One region of the Streptomyces sp. NPDC028991 genome, then DNA from elsewhere that is predicted to be linked to it. Evidence: riboswitches for the same ligand, from Rfam matches in the RefSeq annotation. Region 1 holds a riboswitch; the other holds the start of a gene.
The links. Region 1 has a riboswitch for glycine ahead of gcvT (glycine cleavage system aminomethyltransferase GcvT). Riboswitches for the same ligand answer to the same signal wherever they lie in the genome.
Positions count from the first base shown of each region.

Region 2: it holds a riboswitch for glycine, as region 1 does, so the genes downstream of both, gcvP (aminomethyl-transferring glycine dehydrogenase) here and gcvT (glycine cleavage system aminomethyltransferase GcvT) in region 1, are expected to answer to the same signal.

Region 1 covers NZ_JBVHVP010000019.1:75,465-83,846, forward strand. The annotation lists gene ACZ4V1_RS28660 (enhanced serine sensitivity protein SseB) at 43-846, opposite strand; gene ACZ4V1_RS28665 (AAA family ATPase) at 922-1,590, opposite strand; glycine riboswitch at 1,770-1,863, shown strand; glycine riboswitch at 1,864-1,981, shown strand; gene gcvT (glycine cleavage system aminomethyltransferase GcvT) at 2,021-3,154, shown strand; gene gcvH (glycine cleavage system protein GcvH) at 3,291-3,668, shown strand; gene glyA (serine hydroxymethyltransferase) at 3,683-4,945, shown strand; gene ACZ4V1_RS28685 (L-serine ammonia-lyase) at 5,042-6,409, shown strand; gene ACZ4V1_RS28690 (glycoside hydrolase family 25 protein) at 6,685-7,242, shown strand; gene ACZ4V1_RS28695 (NADPH-dependent F420 reductase) at 7,344-8,144, opposite strand; gene ACZ4V1_RS28700 (EF-hand domain-containing protein) at 8,152-8,364, opposite strand.
Region 2 covers NZ_JBVHVP010000003.1:532,652-541,033, forward strand. The annotation lists gene ACZ4V1_RS10145 (ABC transporter permease) at 1-514, shown strand, start outside; gene ACZ4V1_RS10150 (ABC transporter ATP-binding protein) at 669-1,766, shown strand; gene ACZ4V1_RS10155 (TOBE domain-containing protein) at 1,793-2,212, shown strand; gene gcvP (aminomethyl-transferring glycine dehydrogenase) at 2,350-5,235, opposite strand; glycine riboswitch at 5,413-5,508, opposite strand; gene ACZ4V1_RS10165 (PRC-barrel domain-containing protein) at 5,657-6,034, shown strand; partial or broken gene ACZ4V1_RS10170 (DNA polymerase IV) at 6,483-7,808, opposite strand; gene ACZ4V1_RS10175 (MerR family transcriptional regulator) at 7,903-8,382, opposite strand, start outside.

The sequences.
Region 1 (8,382 bases):
CTCGGTTCCCCGCGCCCCCGGCGGCGTTGCCCTGACCGGACTTCACAGGTTCCGGTCGTAGAACGGGCGGACATTGGCCCGCATCCAGTCGCAGACCGGATCCTGGGCCGCCTCCAGCAGGACCAGGTTGACCTGCCGGTCGAGGGGGGCCCGGGTGAGGGCCCGGCCCAGGGCTTCCAGGGGGAGGGCGCGGGCGTCACCCTCCCAGTGGGTGAGTTCGACGCCGACGAACATGACGGGGTCGGCGGTCTCGACGGCGGCGAGGCAGCGGCGGGCGGTGCGGACCACGCCGACGGCGGCGAACTCGGCGGAGGCCGCGGCCAGGAAGTCCACCGGGTCGTCCTGCCAGTCCGGCTCGAAGAGGCGGACCCGGCCGCCGGACGCGGGCCCGTCCAGCGGGGTGCGGCCGGCCCGGCACAGCTCGGCCACGGCCGGCGGCGGCAGCGGGATGCCGATCACGCCGTCCGGATTCACGGCGATGCCGGCCTGCGGGGGCAGGCCGCGGGCGAACTCCGCGGCGGGGGCGACGGTGTACGCCATCTGCGCGCCCGCGACCTGGCGGAGCTGCTCCTCGGAGCTGAACACCGGCACGTAGGCCTGGCCCTCGATCTCCAGCGAGGGCAGGTCGAGGGGGCCGCTGTCGGGGCCGCCGCCGTTGGGCAGGGGTATCCACAGGAAGCTGCGGCCGAGCACCTCGACGATGCGGCCGCCGGCTCCCCGTACGCCGAGGGAGGCGGACAGCACCTCCTCCAGTTCGTTGCCGGGCCACCCGCCGTGCGGGTGGGGGTGCGCCTGCGCCGGGAATCCGGCGGAGAAGTCCGCCGGGATGCCCCCTGGGATGTCCATCTGCCTACCGCCTGCCTGGTACCGCTGCTGTGGCTGAAAAGGCTAACCCGTTCGGCCCTGCCGCCCTACGGTGCGTCACCCGGTGAAGGCGATCCGGCGCAGGGTGTCCGCCGCCGACCGGTCCAGGAGGATCGCCGAGGTGCAGCCGGCGGGCAGGGCGCCCTCGGTCACCGCGCGCAGCAGGCGGGTACTGGCCGTGCGGTGCCGCAGGAACGCGTACCTCGACACGCCCCGGCCGCGCTCGCGCTGGCCGGCCAGGGCCTCGTCGGGGTCGACGTCGAGGAGCAGCAGGTGCAGGGTGCCGTCCCGGCGGCGGGCCTCCCGGGCCAGCCAGGCGCGCACCCAGGCCTGGGTGCCGCAGTCGTGCACGACGACGCCCTCGCCGGAGCGCAGCGCCCGGCGCAGTCCGGCGTAGTGGGCGAGGCGGACGAAGGGGCGGTAGAGCCCGTACGGCAGGAAGCGCGGCATGCGGCCGTCCCAGCGGTCGCGGGTGTCCTGCGAGTCGATGCGCGGTCCGCGCACGGTGCGCTTCATCAGCGTGGACTTGCCGCTGCCGGGCAGGCCGGTGATCACCACCAGGTCCCGGGGTCCGAAGAGCAGGGCGTGCGGGCTGCGGCCGTCGCGGTCCCGCAGGTCGCGGACGACGGGTGCGGGCAGCTCGGCGCACACCTCCGGTGCCGGGGCGACGGGCTGCTTGGGCAGCGCGAGACCCGAGGTCGTGGCGTACGCCGTGGTCCTGTTCACCGTGATCGTCCTCCCCTGGGGCGGTTCACGAGTCACCATCCCCGTCGAGTGTAAAGAGAAGGTAATGCGCAGGTCTCGCGTTTTCGTGCGCTTACTGCCACAGGCCGGTTACAGATCACGGTCTGCCATGGATCGGCCGGGCGTGCAATGATGGCGGCGCCAACTGCATACCGGCCGTTTGAATCCGCGCGGGAGAGTCCCCGGCCGCGCCGGGGCGCCGAAGGAGCAAGTCCCTCCCTTGAATCTCTCAGGCCCCGTTACCGCGCGGGCGAGGCACATCTGAAAAGCGGGCCGCCCCTCGACGGGCTGCCCCACCCAAGGTGCAAGTCCTGATCGCCGTGCTCCGGTGGTCGTGGCGAACCTCTCAGGTTTCGATGACAGATGGGGAGGATCGACCTCGCCACGTCCTGTCCTGGGAGACGACCGACCGATGAGCAGTACAGAACTCCGCCGTACCGCGCTCGATGCCACGCATCGCGCGCTGGGCGCGACGATGACCGACTTCGCCGGCTGGGACATGCCCCTGCGCTACGGGTCCGAGCGGGACGAGCACCTCGCCGTGCGCTCCCGGGCCGGTCTCTTCGACCTCTCGCACATGGGCGAGATCACGGTCACCGGTGCGCAGGCCGCCGAGCTGCTGAACTTCGCGCTGGTCGGCAACATCGGCAGCGTGCAGCCGGGCCGCGCCCGCTACACCATGATCTGCCGTGCGGACGGCGGCATCCTGGACGACCTGATCGTCTACCGGCTCGCCGACACCGAGGCCGGGTCCGCGCACTACATGGTCGTCGCCAACGCCTCCAACGCCCAGGTGGTGCTGGACGCGCTGACCGAGCGGGCCGCCGGCTTCGACGCCGAGGTCCGCGACGACCGCGACGCGTACGCGCTGCTCGCCGTGCAGGGTCCCGAGTCCCCGGCCATCGTGAAGAGCCTCACCGACGCCGACCTGGACGGCCTGAAGTACTACGCCGGACTGCCCGGCACCGTGGCGGGCGTCCCGGCGCTCATCGCGCGCACCGGCTACACCGGCGAGGACGGCTTCGAGCTGTTCGTGAAGCCGGAGCAGGCCGTGCGGCTGTGGCAGGCGCTGACCGAGGCGGGCGCGGGCGCCGGGCTGGTCCCGTGCGGCCTGTCCTGCCGGGACACGCTCCGCCTGGAGGCGGGCATGCCGTTGTACGGGCACGAGCTGACGACCGCGCTGACGCCCTTCGACGCCGGGCTCGGCCGGGTGGTGAAGTTCGAGAAGGAGGGCGACTTCGTCGGGCGCGCCGCGCTGACCGAGGCCGCGTCCCGGGCCGAGCAGAACCCGCCGCGCGTCCTGGTCGGCCTGGTCGCCGAGGGCCGCCGGGTGCCGCGCGCCGGGTACCGGGTCGTCGCCGGCGGAGAGGTGATCGGCGAGGTCACCTCCGGGGCGCCGTCCCCGACGCTGGGCAAGCCGATCGCCATGGCGTACGTCGACCCCGCGCACGCGGCGCCGGGCACGGCGGGTGTCGGCGTGGACATCCGGGGCAGTCACGAGCCGTACGAGGTCGTGGCGCTGCCGTTCTACAAGCGCCGGAAGTAGACACTGCACACTGGCACCGGGCGGCGGGGTCCTGTCGTCCCGCGCGCGTCCTCGCTGCTCACCAGCGGTCTCAGCGGTTTCCTTCATCAGTAGCCCCCTTCACCAGCACTCCCTCGCGTACAGGAGAATTCAGGCCATGAGCAACCCCCAGCAGCTGCGCTACAGCAAGGAGCACGAGTGGCTGTCGGGCGCCGAGGACGGCGCCTCGACGGTCGGCATCACGGAGCACGCGGCCAACGCGCTCGGTGACGTCGTCTTCGTCCAGCTTCCCGAGGTCGGCGACTCGGTGACCGCGGGCGAGACCTGCGGCGAACTGGAGTCGACCAAGTCGGTCTCCGACCTGTACTCCCCCGTCTCCGGCGAGGTCACCGAGGTCAACGAGGACGTCGTCAACGACCCGTCGCTGGTGAACAGCGCCCCCTTCGAGGGCGGCTGGCTGTTCAAGGTGCGGATCACGGACGAGCCGGCCGACCTGCTCTCCGCCGACGAGTACACCGCCTTCACCGCCGGCTGAGGAGTCACGACCGCATGTCCCTTCTGAACACCCCCCTGCACGAGCTGGACCCCGACGTCGCCGCCGCCGTCGACGCCGAGCTGGACCGCCAGCAGTCCACCCTGGAAATGATCGCCTCGGAGAACTTCGCCCCGGTCGCGGTCATGGAGGCCCAGGGCTCGGTCCTCACCAACAAGTACGCCGAGGGCTACCCCGGCCGCCGCTACTACGGCGGCTGCGAGCACGTCGACGTGGTCGAGCAGATCGCCATCGACCGGGTCAAGGCGCTCTTCGGCGCCGAGCACGCCAACGTGCAGCCGCACTCGGGCGCCCAGGCCAACGCGGCCGCGATGTTCGCGCTGCTCAAGCCCGGCGACACGATCATGGGTCTGAACCTCGCCCACGGCGGGCACCTGACCCACGGCATGAAGATCAACTTCTCCGGCAAGCTCTACAACGTCGTCCCGTACCACGTCGGCGAGGACGGCCAGGTCGACATGGCCGAGGTGGAGCGCCTCGCCAAGGAGACCCGGCCGAAGCTGATCGTGGCCGGCTGGTCGGCCTACCCGCGGCAGCTGGACTTCGCCGCGTTCCGCGAGGTCGCGGACGAGGTCGGCGCGTACCTGATGGTCGACATGGCGCACTTCGCCGGTCTGGTCGCGGCGGGCCTGCACCCGAACCCGGTCCCGCACGCGCACGTCGTGACGACCACCACGCACAAGACGCTGGGCGGCCCGCGCGGCGGTGTGATCCTCTCCACGGCCGAGCTGGCCAAGAAGATCAACTCCGCCGTCTTCCCCGGTCAGCAGGGTGGCCCGCTGGAGCACGTGGTGGCCGCCAAGGCCGTCGCCTTCAAGGTCGCCGCGAGCGAGGACTTCAAGGAGCGCCAGGGCCGTACGCTGGAGGGTGCCCGCATCCTGGCCGAGCGCCTGGTGCGGGACGACGCGAAGGCGGCGGGCGTGTCCGTCCTGACCGGCGGCACGGACGTCCACCTGGTCCTGGTCGACCTGCGCGACTCCGAGCTGGACGGGCAGCAGGCCGAGGACCGTCTCCACGAGGTCGGCATCACGGTCAACCGCAACGCCGTCCCGAACGACCCGCGTCCGCCGATGGTGACCTCCGGTCTGCGCATCGGTACGCCGGCCCTGGCGACCCGCGGCTTCACGGCCGAGGACTTCGCCGAGGTCGCGGACGTGATCGCCGAGGCGCTGAAGCCGTCCTACGACGCGGAGGCGCTCAAGGCCCGGGTGAAGGCCCTGGCCGACAAGCACCCGCTGTACCCGAGTCTGAACAAGTAGACACCGCGAGTACGGGGCGCCGGACCCGCCACAAGCGGGCCCGGCGCCCCGCCCCGAAGCACCACCTCTGCACCACCCCCGTTCTGAGGAGTCCCCGTGGCCATCTCGGTCTTCGACCTGTTCTCGATCGGCATCGGCCCGTCGAGCTCCCACACGGTCGGCCCGATGCGCGCGGCCCGCATGTTCGCCGGCCGCCTGCGCAACGAGGAGCTGCTGGGCTCCGTCGCCTCGGTCCGCGCCGAGCTGTACGGCTCCCTCGGCGCCACCGGACACGGCCACGGCACGCCCAAGGCGGTGCTGCTCGGCCTGGAGGGCGACTCGCCGCGCACGGTGGACGTGGAGACGGCGGACGACCGCGTCGAGACGATCAGGTCGTCGGGCCGCATCCGCCTCCTCGGCGAGCACGAGATCGCCTTCGCCTACGACGACGACATGGTCCTGCACCGCCGCAAGACCCTCCCCTACCACGCCAACGGCATGACGCTGTGGGCGTACGACGCGCAGGGCGCCGAGGTGCTGGCCAAGACCTACTACTCGGTCGGCGGCGGCTTCGTCGTCGACGAGGAGGCGGTGGGCGCGGACCGCATCGTGCTCGACGACACGGTGCTGAAGTACCCCTTCCGCACCGGCGACGAGCTGCTGCGCCTGTCCCGCGAGACGGGCCTGTCCATCTCCGCGCTGATGCTGGAGAACGAGCGGTCCTGGCGCGACGAGGACGAGATCCGCGAGGGCCTGCTGGAGATCTGGCGCGTCATGCGGGCGTGCGTCGACCGCGGCATGTCCCGCGAGGGCATCCTGCCGGGCGGCCTGAAGGTCCGCCGCCGCGCCGCCAACACCGCGCGCAAGCTGCGCTCGGAGGGCGACCCGCAGGCCCTGGCCATGGAGTGGATCACCCTCTACGCCATGGCCGTGAACGAGGAGAACGCGGCCGGCGGCCGGGTCGTCACCGCCCCGACGAACGGCGCGGCGGGCATCATCCCGGCGGTCCTGCACTACTACGTGAACTTCGTGCCCGGCGCCGACGAGGAGGGCGTGGTCCGCTTCCTCCTGGCCGCGGGCGCCATCGGCATGCTCTTCAAGGAGAACGCCTCCATCTCCGGCGCCGAGGTCGGCTGCCAGGGCGAGGTCGGCTCGGCCTGCTCCATGGCGGCCGGCGCCCTCGCCGAGGTGCTGGGCGGCACGCCGGAGCAGGTGGAGAACGCCGCCGAGATCGGCATGGAACACAACCTCGGTCTGACCTGCGACCCGGTCGGCGGCCTCGTCCAGATCCCGTGCATCGAGCGCAACGGCATGGCCGCGGTCAAGGCGGTCACGGCGGCCCGGATGGCGATGCGCGGCGACGGGTCCCACAAGGTCTCCCTCGACAAGGTCATCAAGACCATGAAGGACACCGGCGCGGACATGTCGGTGAAGTACAAGGAGACGGCGCGGGGCGGTCTCGCGGTGAACATCATCGAGTGCTGAGGGAAGGGCACGGGACTCCCCCGCTTCCCGCACCCTGACTCCCGTACCGCGTGCCCCGGGGCCGGCGGCGCGCGGTCGCGGGCCGGGAGGACGGGGAGGACGTTCGCGGCGGACTCCGGCAGCAGGGTGGCGACCGTCGGTTCCCGGCGGGGGCAAGGAGACCGGCCGCGAGGAACGTGAGCCGGAAGCCGTCGTTTCGGGGTCAGCGGCGGATCACCCGTGGCATGGTGAGGAGATCTCGTCTCCCGTACCCCCCCACCTCTTCGGGAGGTTCCATGCTGCGCGGTATCGACGTCAGCGCGTACCAGTCCTCCACCTACGGCACGGACGGCCTCTCCTTCGTCTTCGTCAAGGCGACGGAGGGCCGTTCGTACGTCAACCCCAAGCTCGCGGCCCAGACCAAGCGGGCCCGCGACGCCGGACTCGTCGTCGGCTTCTACCACTTCCTGTGGCCGGGCAACCTCACCGCCCAGGCCGAGTACTTCGTCTCCAAGGCGCCGGACAAGAAGGGCGACATCCTCGCCGTCGACTGGGAGACGACGGGCGAGGGCAGCCATGCGAGCAACGCGGAGAAGGACGGTTTCATCCGGAAGGTGAAGGCGCTGCGGCCGGACAACCGGGTGATCCTCTACGCGAACAGGAACTTCTGGCTGAACGTCGACACCACCTCGTACGCCGGCGACGGCCTCTGGATCGCCGACTACGTGCCGGCCGGCAAGCCCCGCATCCAGGCGAAGTGGCGCTTCCACCAGTACACCGACGACCCGGTCGACACCAATGTGGCGGACTTCTCGAGCAGGGCCGCGCTGAAGGAGTGGGCCGGGGCCGCTTAGGGCCCGCCCGGCGGATCAGGCCGCGGACGCGGGGGCCGGCACGCCCGTCCGCCCTGATGAGGCGCCGTCGCCTTGCCGCGACCTGACCCGCCGGACAGGCCTCAGCCCTTGAACCCCGCCGGCCGTTCCGGCGACGCCTCAGCCAGGGCCTTGGAGACGCCCTCGACGCCCGCGCGCAGTCCGTACACCGGGGTGTCGGGCTGCTGGCGCCAGGACTCGTCGATGCCGCCGGCGTCCACGGTGTCGAAGCCGAGCTCGTCGATCAGGGACCGGACCCTGCCCTTGGCCACCTCGTCGTCGCCTGCGACGGGGATCGCCATGCGGTCGGGATCGCCGGCCGGGCGCGGACGCTCCAGGATGTCCTGGGCGTAGGTGCCGTTGAAGGCCTTGACCACCGGGTGGCCGAGGCGGCCTTCGACCCATCGGCTCTCGGTGAGGCCCTCGTCCTCGATGGCGGCGATACGCCCGTCGCGCTGCTGCGGGTAGTAGTTGTTCGTGTCGATGACCGCCACGCCGTCGGCCGCCCCGTCGAGGACGCCGGACGGCAGGTCGGGGACCGCCTTCAGCGGGATGGTGACGACCACGATCTCGGCGCCGCGCGCCGCCTCGGCGACCGGTACCGGAGTGGCGCCGGTCTCCTCGGCCAGTGCGGAGAGCGTGTGCGGGCCGCGGGAGTTCGCGACCGAGACGTCGTGGCCCAGGGCGGTCAGCCGCCGGGTGAGGTTGCCGCCGATGTTGCCCGCGCCGATGATGCCGATCTTCATGATGCCGACTCGCCTGGCCTTTCGGAGGTCGTGTCCTGCGGAGCCCGGCGACTCGCGCCGGTGACGAACCCAACCTCCGGCCGGGACGGGGTATTCCGCCGAGGGGCGCCGCCGGGTGACCGGACGGGCGCCCCTCACGGCATCGTCACTTGTTCAGGTGCGCCCAGAACTCGTCGAACGACAGCAGCTTGTCCCCGTCGAGGTCGCGGCCGGCGATGACCGCCTCGGCCACCGACTCGGTGACGTTCCAGTCGCCGCCCTGGGCCAGCGCGGTCTTGAACTCGGCGGCGGTGATGAACCCGTCCCCGTCCGTGTCGATCCGCTCGAACTGCTTGCGTGCTTCCTCGATGTCCGCCACCGATCCGCCCCTCATCTC
Region 2 (8,382 bases), on a different contig from region 1:
GCTGCCGCTCGTACTCCCTCCGGTGGTGGGCGGCGTGGCACTCCTGCTGGCGTTCGGGCGCAACGGCGTCATCGGGCAGTGGCTGGACGCGTGGTTCGGACTCACGCTGCCGTTCACGACGACGGGCGTCATCCTCGCGGAGACGTTCGTGGCCATGCCGTTCCTGGTCATCAGCGTGGAGGGCACCCTGCGCGCCGCCGACCCGCGCTTCGAGGAGGCCGCCACCACGTTGGGGGCCTCCCGCTTCACCGCGTTCCGCCGGGTCACGCTGCCGCTGATCGCGCCGGGCATCGCGGCGGGCGCCGTCCTGGCGTGGGCGCGGGCGCTGGGTGAGTTCGGGGCGACGATCACGTTCGCGGGCAACTTCCCGGGACAGACCCAGACCATGCCCCTGGCGGTCTATCTCGCCCTTCAGAACGACCCGGCGGCGGCGATCGCCCTCAGCCTGGTGCTGCTGGCCGTCTCCATCGCCGTACTGGCCGGTCTCCGGGACCGCTGGATGAGGGCATCGTGACGGGCCGGACGAGGCCACCGCGACCAGTCACACGAAGGTTGGCCGAAGGCGCCACGACCAACCAGGCAAGGCCACCGCGACCAGTCACACGAAGGTCGGACGAGGGCATCGTGACGGGCCGGACGAGGCGTCCGGCCCAGTGGACGAGGACGACATGACCGACACCGACGAACCGACCGCGGCCACGGACCCCACCGGCGGCCACGCGCCCGGCGGCGGCCTCGACGCGCGGCTCGTCGTGGACCGCGGCGCCTTCCGACTGGACGTCGCGCTGACCGCCGCCCCCGGCGACGTCGTCGCCCTCCTCGGCCCCAACGGCGCCGGAAAGACCACCGCCCTGCGCGCGCTCGCCGGCCTGGAACCGCTGACGGACGGCCGTCTGCGCCTCGACGGCACCGCGCTGGACCGGATACCGCCCGAGTCCCGCCCGGTCGGCGTCGTCTTCCAGGACTACCTGCTCTTCCCGCACCTGACCGCGCTCGACAACGTGGCCTTCGGGCCGCGCTGCCGGGGCGCGAGCAAGGCGGTGGCCCGGGCCCGGGCCACCGCGTGGCTGGACCGCATGGGGCTCGCCGACCACGCCGGCGCCAAGCCGCGCCGGCTCTCCGGCGGCCAGGCCCAGCGCGTCGCCCTCGCCCGCGCGCTGGCCACCAACCCCCGGCTGCTCCTGCTGGACGAGCCCCTCGCCGCACTCGACGCCCGCACGCGGCTGGAGGTCCGGGCCCAGCTCCGCCGTCACCTGGCCGAGTTCGAGGCCGTGGCCGTACTGGTCACGCACGACCCGCTGGACGCCATGGTGCTGGCCGACCGGCTGGTGGTGGTCGAGAACGGCAGGGTCGTCCAGGAGGGCGGGCCCGCCGACATCGCCCGCCGGCCGCGTACGGACTACATCGCGCAGCTGGTCGGCCTCAACCTCTACCGCGGCCGGGCAGACGGCCACACCGTGCGGCTCGACACCGGTCCCGCCATCACCACCACCGAGGACCTGTCCGGTCCGGTCTTCGTGGCGTTCCCGCCGGGCGCCGTGACCCTGTACGGGGAACGCCCCGCCGGCTCCAGCGCCCGCAACCTGTGGCACTGCGAGGTCGCGGGCCTGGAGACCCACGGCGACCAGATCCGCGTGGACCTCACCGGCGAACTCCCGCTCGCCGCCGACCTCACCACGGTCGCGGCGGCCGAGCTGGGCCTGCACCCGGGCGCACCGGTGTGGGCGACGGTCAAGGCGACGCAGACCCACGCATACCCGGCATGACACCATCCGCGGGCTACGGTGCCCCCATGAGCCTGAGCATCCGCAACCAGCTCCCCGGCACCGTCACCGCCGTCACCCCGGGCGAGGCAATGGCGACGGTCAGGGTCCGCCTCTCCGGCGGCCAGGACCTCACCGCGGCGATCACCAGGGACGCGGCCGAAGACCTGTCCCTCGCCGCCGGTAGCGCCGTCCGCGCCCTGGTGAAGTCGACCGAGGTCTCCCTGGCCACCGCGCGCGTCCAGGGGCTGTCCATCCGCAACCAGTTGCCCGGTACGGTCACCGCCCTCGCCGCCGGCGACGCGATGGCCTCCGTCAGGGTCGCCGTCGAGGGCGCCGAGCTGACCGCCGCGATCACCCGGGAGGCCGCCGACGACCTCGGGCTGTCCGTCGGCGTCCCCGTCGTCGCGCTCGTCAAGTCGACCGAGGTGTCACTCGCGACCGCCTGACCCGATGCCGGAGAGGGCGCACGGCACGACCCGGCACGACGGCACGACGGCACGACGGCACGACGGCACGACGGCACGACAAGAGGCTCCGTACGGCCCCTGGGGGCGCGCGCGAAGCCTCTCGTCGTATACGGGGCTCAGTCCTCGTAGGCGTCCAGCGGCGGGCAGGAGCAGACGAGGTTCCGGTCACCGAAGGCCTGGTCGACGCGGCGCACCGGCGGCCAGTACTTGTCGGCGGCGGACACCCCGGCCGGGAACACGGCCTCCTCGCGCGAGTACGCGTGGTCCCAGTCGCCGGCCAGCGCACCGGCGGTGTGCGGCGCGCCCCGCAGGGGGTTGTCGTCGGCCGGCCAGGCGCCGGAGCCGACCTTCTCGATCTCCGCGCGGATGGCGATCATCGCGTCGCAGAACCGGTCCAGCTCGGCCAGGTCCTCGGACTCGGTCGGCTCGATCATCAGCGTGCCGGCCACCGGGAAGGACATCGTCGGCGCGTGGAAGCCGTAGTCGATCAGCCGCTTGGCGACGTCGTCGACGCTCACGCCGGTCGCCTTGGCCAGCGGGCGCAGGTCGATGATGCACTCGTGCGCGACCAGCCCGCCGGGGCCGTTGTACAGCACGGGGAAGTGCGGCTCCAGGCGCTTGGCGATGTAGTTGGCGGACAGCACGGCCACCTGTGTGGCGCGCTTGAGTCCCTCGCCGCCCATCAGCCGGACGTAGGACCACGAGATCGGCAGGATGCCGGCCGATCCCCACGGCGCCGCCGAGATCGGGCCGACGCCCGTCTGCGGACCGGCCGCGGGCTGCATCGGGTGGTTGGGCAGGTACGGCGCCAGGTGCGACCGTACGGCCACGGGGCCGACGCCGGGACCGCCGCCACCGTGCGGGATGCAGAAGGTCTTGTGCAGGTTCAGGTGCGAGACGTCGCCGCCGAAGTGGCCCGGCTTGGCGAGGCCGACCAGGGCGTTGAGGTTGGCGCCGTCGACGTAGACCTGGCCGCCGGCGTCGTGCACCCGGGCGCAGATGTCGGCGACGTGCTCCTCGAAGACGCCGTGCGTGGAGGGGTAGGTGATCATCAGCACGGAGAGCTCGTCGCGGTGCTTCTCGATCTTGGCGCGCAGGTCGTCGACGTCGATCTCGCCGTCCTCGGCGGTCTTGACGACGACGACCTTCATGCCGGCCATGACGGCGCTCGCGGCGTTGGTGCCGTGGGCGGAGGACGGGATGAGGCAGACGGTGCGCTGGTCGTCGCCGTTGGCGCGGTGGTAGGCGCGCACGGCGAGGAGGCCGGCGAACTCGCCCTGCGACCCGGCGTTCGGCTGCAGCGAGACCTTGTCGTACCCGGTGACCTCGGCGAGCCGCTCCTCCAGCTCACGGATGAGGGTGAGGTAGCCCTGCGCCTGCTCGGCGGGCGCGAAGGGGTGCAGCTGCCCGAACTCGGACCAGGTGACCGGCTCCATCTCGGTGGTCGCGTTGAGCTTCATGGTGCAGGAGCCCAGCGGGATCATGCCGCGGTCCAGCGCGTAGTCCCGGTCGGCGAGGCGGCGCAGGTAGCGCAGCATCGCGGTCTCGGAGCGGTACTGGTGGAAGACGGGGTGGGTGAGGAAGTCGTCGGTGCGCAGCAGCGCTTCGGGCAGCGTCTCCTCGGTCGCCGCGTCCAGCGCCTCGATGTCGCCCTCGACGCCGAAGGCGTTCCACACGCCGCCGACCTGGGCACGCGTGGTGGTCTCGTCGCAGGCGAACGACAGGTGGTCGGAGTCGACGAGCCGCAGGTTGACGCCGTTCTCGCGAGCGGCGTGGACGACCTCGGCGGCCCGGCCGGGCACCCGGGCGGTGACGGTGTCGAAGTAGGCGCCGTGGACGATCTCGACGCCGCCGGCCGCGAGACCCGCGGCGGTGACCGTGGCGTACCGGTGGGTGCGCCGTGCGATGGCCCGCAGCCCCTCGGGCCCGTGGTACACGGCGTACATGCCGGCCATGACGGCGAGCAGCACCTGCGCGGTGCAGATGTTGCTGGTGGCCTTCTCACGGCGGATGTGCTGCTCGCGGGTCTGCAGGGCGAGGCGGTAGGCCTTGTTGCCGTCCGCGTCCACGGAGACACCCACCAGGCGGCCGGGCAGGCTGCGCGCGAACTTCTCGTGCACCGCCATGTAGCCGGCGTGCGGCCCGCCGAAGCCCATCGGCACGCCGAAGCGCTGCGTGGTGCCGATCGCGATGTCGGCGCCCAGCTCGCCGGGCGAGGTGAGCAGGGTGAGCGCGAGCAGATCGGCGGCGACGGTGACGAGGGCGCCGAGTTCGTGCGCCCGGTCGACGACCGGCCTGATGTCGCGGACGGCACCGGAGGCACCCGGGTACTGGATCAGGACGCCGTTGATCTCCCGCTCCGCGACCTCGGCGGGAATGCCCTCGCTCAGGTCGGCGACGACGACCTCGACGCCGGTCGGCTCCGCGCGGGTCTGTATCACGGCGATGGTCTGCGGCAGGGCGTCCGCGTCGACCAGGAAGAGGCCCTTCTTGTTCTTGCCCATGCGCCGGGAGAGTGCCATGGCCTCGGCGGCCGCGGTGCCCTCGTCGAGCAGCGAGGCGCCGGAGGTCGGCAGACCGGTGAGCTCGGCGACCATCGTCTGGAAGTTCAGCAGGGCCTCGAGACGGCCCTGGGAGATCTCCGGCTGGTACGGCGTGTAGGCGGTGTACCAGGCCGGGTTCTCCATGACGTTGCGCAGGATCACCGGCGGGGTGAAGGTGCCGTAGTAGCCGAGGCCGATCATGGAGTCGAGGACCTGGTTGCGGTCGGCGAGCGAGCGCAGCTCGGCCAGCACCTCGGCCTCGGATCGCGCGCCGGGCAGGTCGAGCGCGTCGGCGTTCTTGATCACATCCGGCACCGCGGCGGCCGTCAGCTCGTCGAGCGAACCGTAACCGACCTGCGCGAGCATCTTGGCCCGTGCCTCGTGGTCGGGGCCGATGTGGCGCTGCTCGAAAGGCATTGCCTGTTCGAGCTCGGAGAGCGGAGTGCGATGGGTGGTCATTGCGGAGGCCTCCTGGTCTGACGACCTTCGAGGGGCACCACGGCGCGGGTACCCGTACGGCCTCCCCCTCTGTCATCTCGACCTGAGAGCTTCACCGGGCGGGCCCGAAGGCTCTCCCGGCTTTCACCGTCGGTGAGAGCGGAAGCCGTCGACACCCGCCCTGCTTTCCAGAGTGACCTCGTCCGTGCGGTACGTGAGCCTGAGAGATTCCGGGGAGGATTTGCTCCTTCGGCGCCTCCGGTGGTGTCCGGAGGACTCTCCCGCGCGGGGTCAGCAGCCGTTTGCCAGGGTACCAGCGAGGTCGCCGACGGACCTCGAGTGGCCGACCGGCCCTATGTGCTCTTTTGTAGTACTACGGATGATTTCGGCGGCTGGTTGGTCGGCTGGTGCGCGACCCCAGTGCGATCAAGTGGAGGGCCTCGTGCGTACCGACATCGACCCGCGCAACCTGATCGGCCGAAAAGCGTTCGACCGCAACGGCACCCGGATCGGCACCGTCGACGAGGTCTATCTCGACGACGCCACCGGCGACCCCGAATGGGCGGCCATACGCACCGGGCTGTTCAGCCGGGACGCCTTCGTGCCCCTGGAGCCGAGCGAGCTGGTCGACGGCACCTTGCGCGTGCCCTTCGACCGGGCCTTGATCAAGGAGGCTCCCGACTTCGGTGTCGGCCGCCACCTCTCGCCGGAACAGGAACTCCAGCTCTACCACCACTACGGCCTCGACGTGGCCGCTCCTCCCCCGGCCCCCGACCACGACTTCGGCAAACTGGCGGGCCAGGGCAAGGAGGAGAGCTGACGGCCTGGGCGGCGCTCTCGTCGGTGCCCTCCTTCCCGCCCGCGCGTCCCGGATGCGGCGGACCCCGCTCGGCCGGCCTCGCCGATCAGGCGCCACCGGCCTCCGGCGCCCCTGTACGCCGGACGACGCCCTGACCGGGGGCCGCATGCTCCCGCCCTGCCGGGCCGGCCCCCGCATGGGGCCCCGTGCCGTTCCCCATGCCGATCCCCATGCCGGTGTCCATGCCCGTCTCCATACCGATCCCCGTTTCGATTCCCACTCCGACCCCCATGCCGGTCTCCGCGTCGGGCTTGGTGCCGGTCTCCGCGTCAGGCCCCGTACCGTGGCCCGGGCCGGCCTCCGGGCCGAGGCCCGTGTCGATGCCCGTGTCGATGCCCGTGTCGAGGCCCCGGTCGGCCCCGGCGGTCGCGGGCCCGGTGTCCCCAGGTCTTCGCGGCACGGGCGGCGGGACCAGCGGCAGCGGATCCGCCGGTGTCAGATCCGGGTCGTCCACCGGGAAGGTCCGCACCCGGCCGGTCTCCGAGTACGGCGTCTCGAACCGCACGGTGACCCGCCCCAGCCCGCTGCCCTGCACCCACCCGTGTCCGTACTCCGCGTGCCGCACGTCGTGACCCGACGGCCAGCGGCGCTCGACGGGGACCGGCCGGTCCTCGGGAACGGGCTCGGCGTCGGGCTCCTCGGTGACTTCGTCGGCGCGGTCCCCCGCCGCCTGCGCGAACAGGTCCTCCTGCGTGTAGTCGGCGAGCCCGCTGACGCCGACCCCGAGCAGCCGCACGCCCCCGGTGGTGTCCACGGAGTCCAGCAGCCGGGCCGCGGCCTCCCGCACCACCGCCGGGTCGTCCGTGGGCCCGCGCAGCGTCTCGGAGCGGGTCAGCGTGGAGAAGTCGTACCGGCGCACCTTGAGCACGATGGTCCGCCCGGACAGCCCGGACCCGCGCAGCCGCCGCACGCACCGGTCGGCCAGCCGCCCGACCTCCACGCCGACCCGCACCCGGTCGTGGATGTCCACGTCGTAGGTGTCCTCGACGGACACCGACTTGGTCTCCCGCTCGGCCACCACGGGCCGCTCGTCGCGGGCCAGTGCCATGGCGTAGAGGGCGTGCCCGTGCGCCTTGCCCAGCAGCCGTACGAGCTCGTCCTCGCCCGCCTCGGCGATTTCCCCGACCGTGGTGATCCCGGCCCGCCGCAGGTGGTCTCCGGTGGCCGGCCCCACCCCGGGCAGCGTCCGCACGGTCATCGGCTCGAGCATGGCCCGCTCCGTCCCCGGCGGGATGAGGACCAGCCCGTCGGGTTTGGCCTGTTCCGAAGCGATCTTGGCGAGCATCTTGGAGGCGGCCAGTCCCACGGACCCGGCGACGCCGGTGACGGCGCGGATGTCCGCGCGGAGCCTCGCCCCGGCCAGCCGCGCCGATTCGGCGTCCCGGGCCGTCCCACCGGCCTCCAGGTCCACGAAGGCCTCGTCCAGGCTCAGCGGCTCCACCAGCGGTGACAGCTCGCGCAACAGCCGCATCACCTGCTCGCTGATCGACCGGTAGAGCTCGAAGCGCGGGACGAGGTACGCGGCGTTGGGTGCGAGCCGCCGCGCCTGGCCCATGGGCATCGCCGAGTGGACGCCGAAGACCCGCGCCTCGTAGGAGCAGGTGGCGACCACGCCGCGCGGCCCGAGCCCGCCCACGACGACCGCCTTCCCGCGCAGACTCGGCTTGGACGCCTGCTCCACCGAGGCGAAGAAGGCATCCATGTCGAGATGCAGGATCGTGGGCGCGGTTCTCACATCTCCGATGCTGCCCTACGCCACTGACAATGCCCCGCTCGCGCCGCTGTGGTGTTCAGGGCGCGTGTGCAGACCGCGGTTCAGCCCGCGTGTGTCAGACCGCCCGGTTGCGCCGCCGCGCCAGTTCGTCGGCCGGATTGTGCCCGACCAGGGTCTCCCCCGTGTCGATCCGTTCCCCGTGCAGCTGTGAGAGGGCGCTCTCCACGTCGCGCCAGACCACGCCGACGGCGATACCGAAGATGCCTTGCCCGCCCTGGAGCAGGGCGTGCACCTCGTCGGGCGAGGTGCACTCGTAGACCGTGGCTCCGTCACTCATCAGCGTCACGCGCTCCAGGTCACGGAAGTCGCGCTCCCTGAGGTGCTGGACGGCGGAGCGGATGTTCTGCAGCGACACCCCGGTGTCCAGGAAGCGCTTAACGATCTTCAACACGACCACGTCGCGGAAGCCGTACAGACGCTGCGTGCCGGATCCGTGCGCGGGTCTCACGCTGGGCTCGACCAGAGCCGTACGGGCCCAGTAGTCGAGCTGCCGGTAGGTGATACCGGCGGCCGCGCAGGCCGTCGGCCCGCGGTA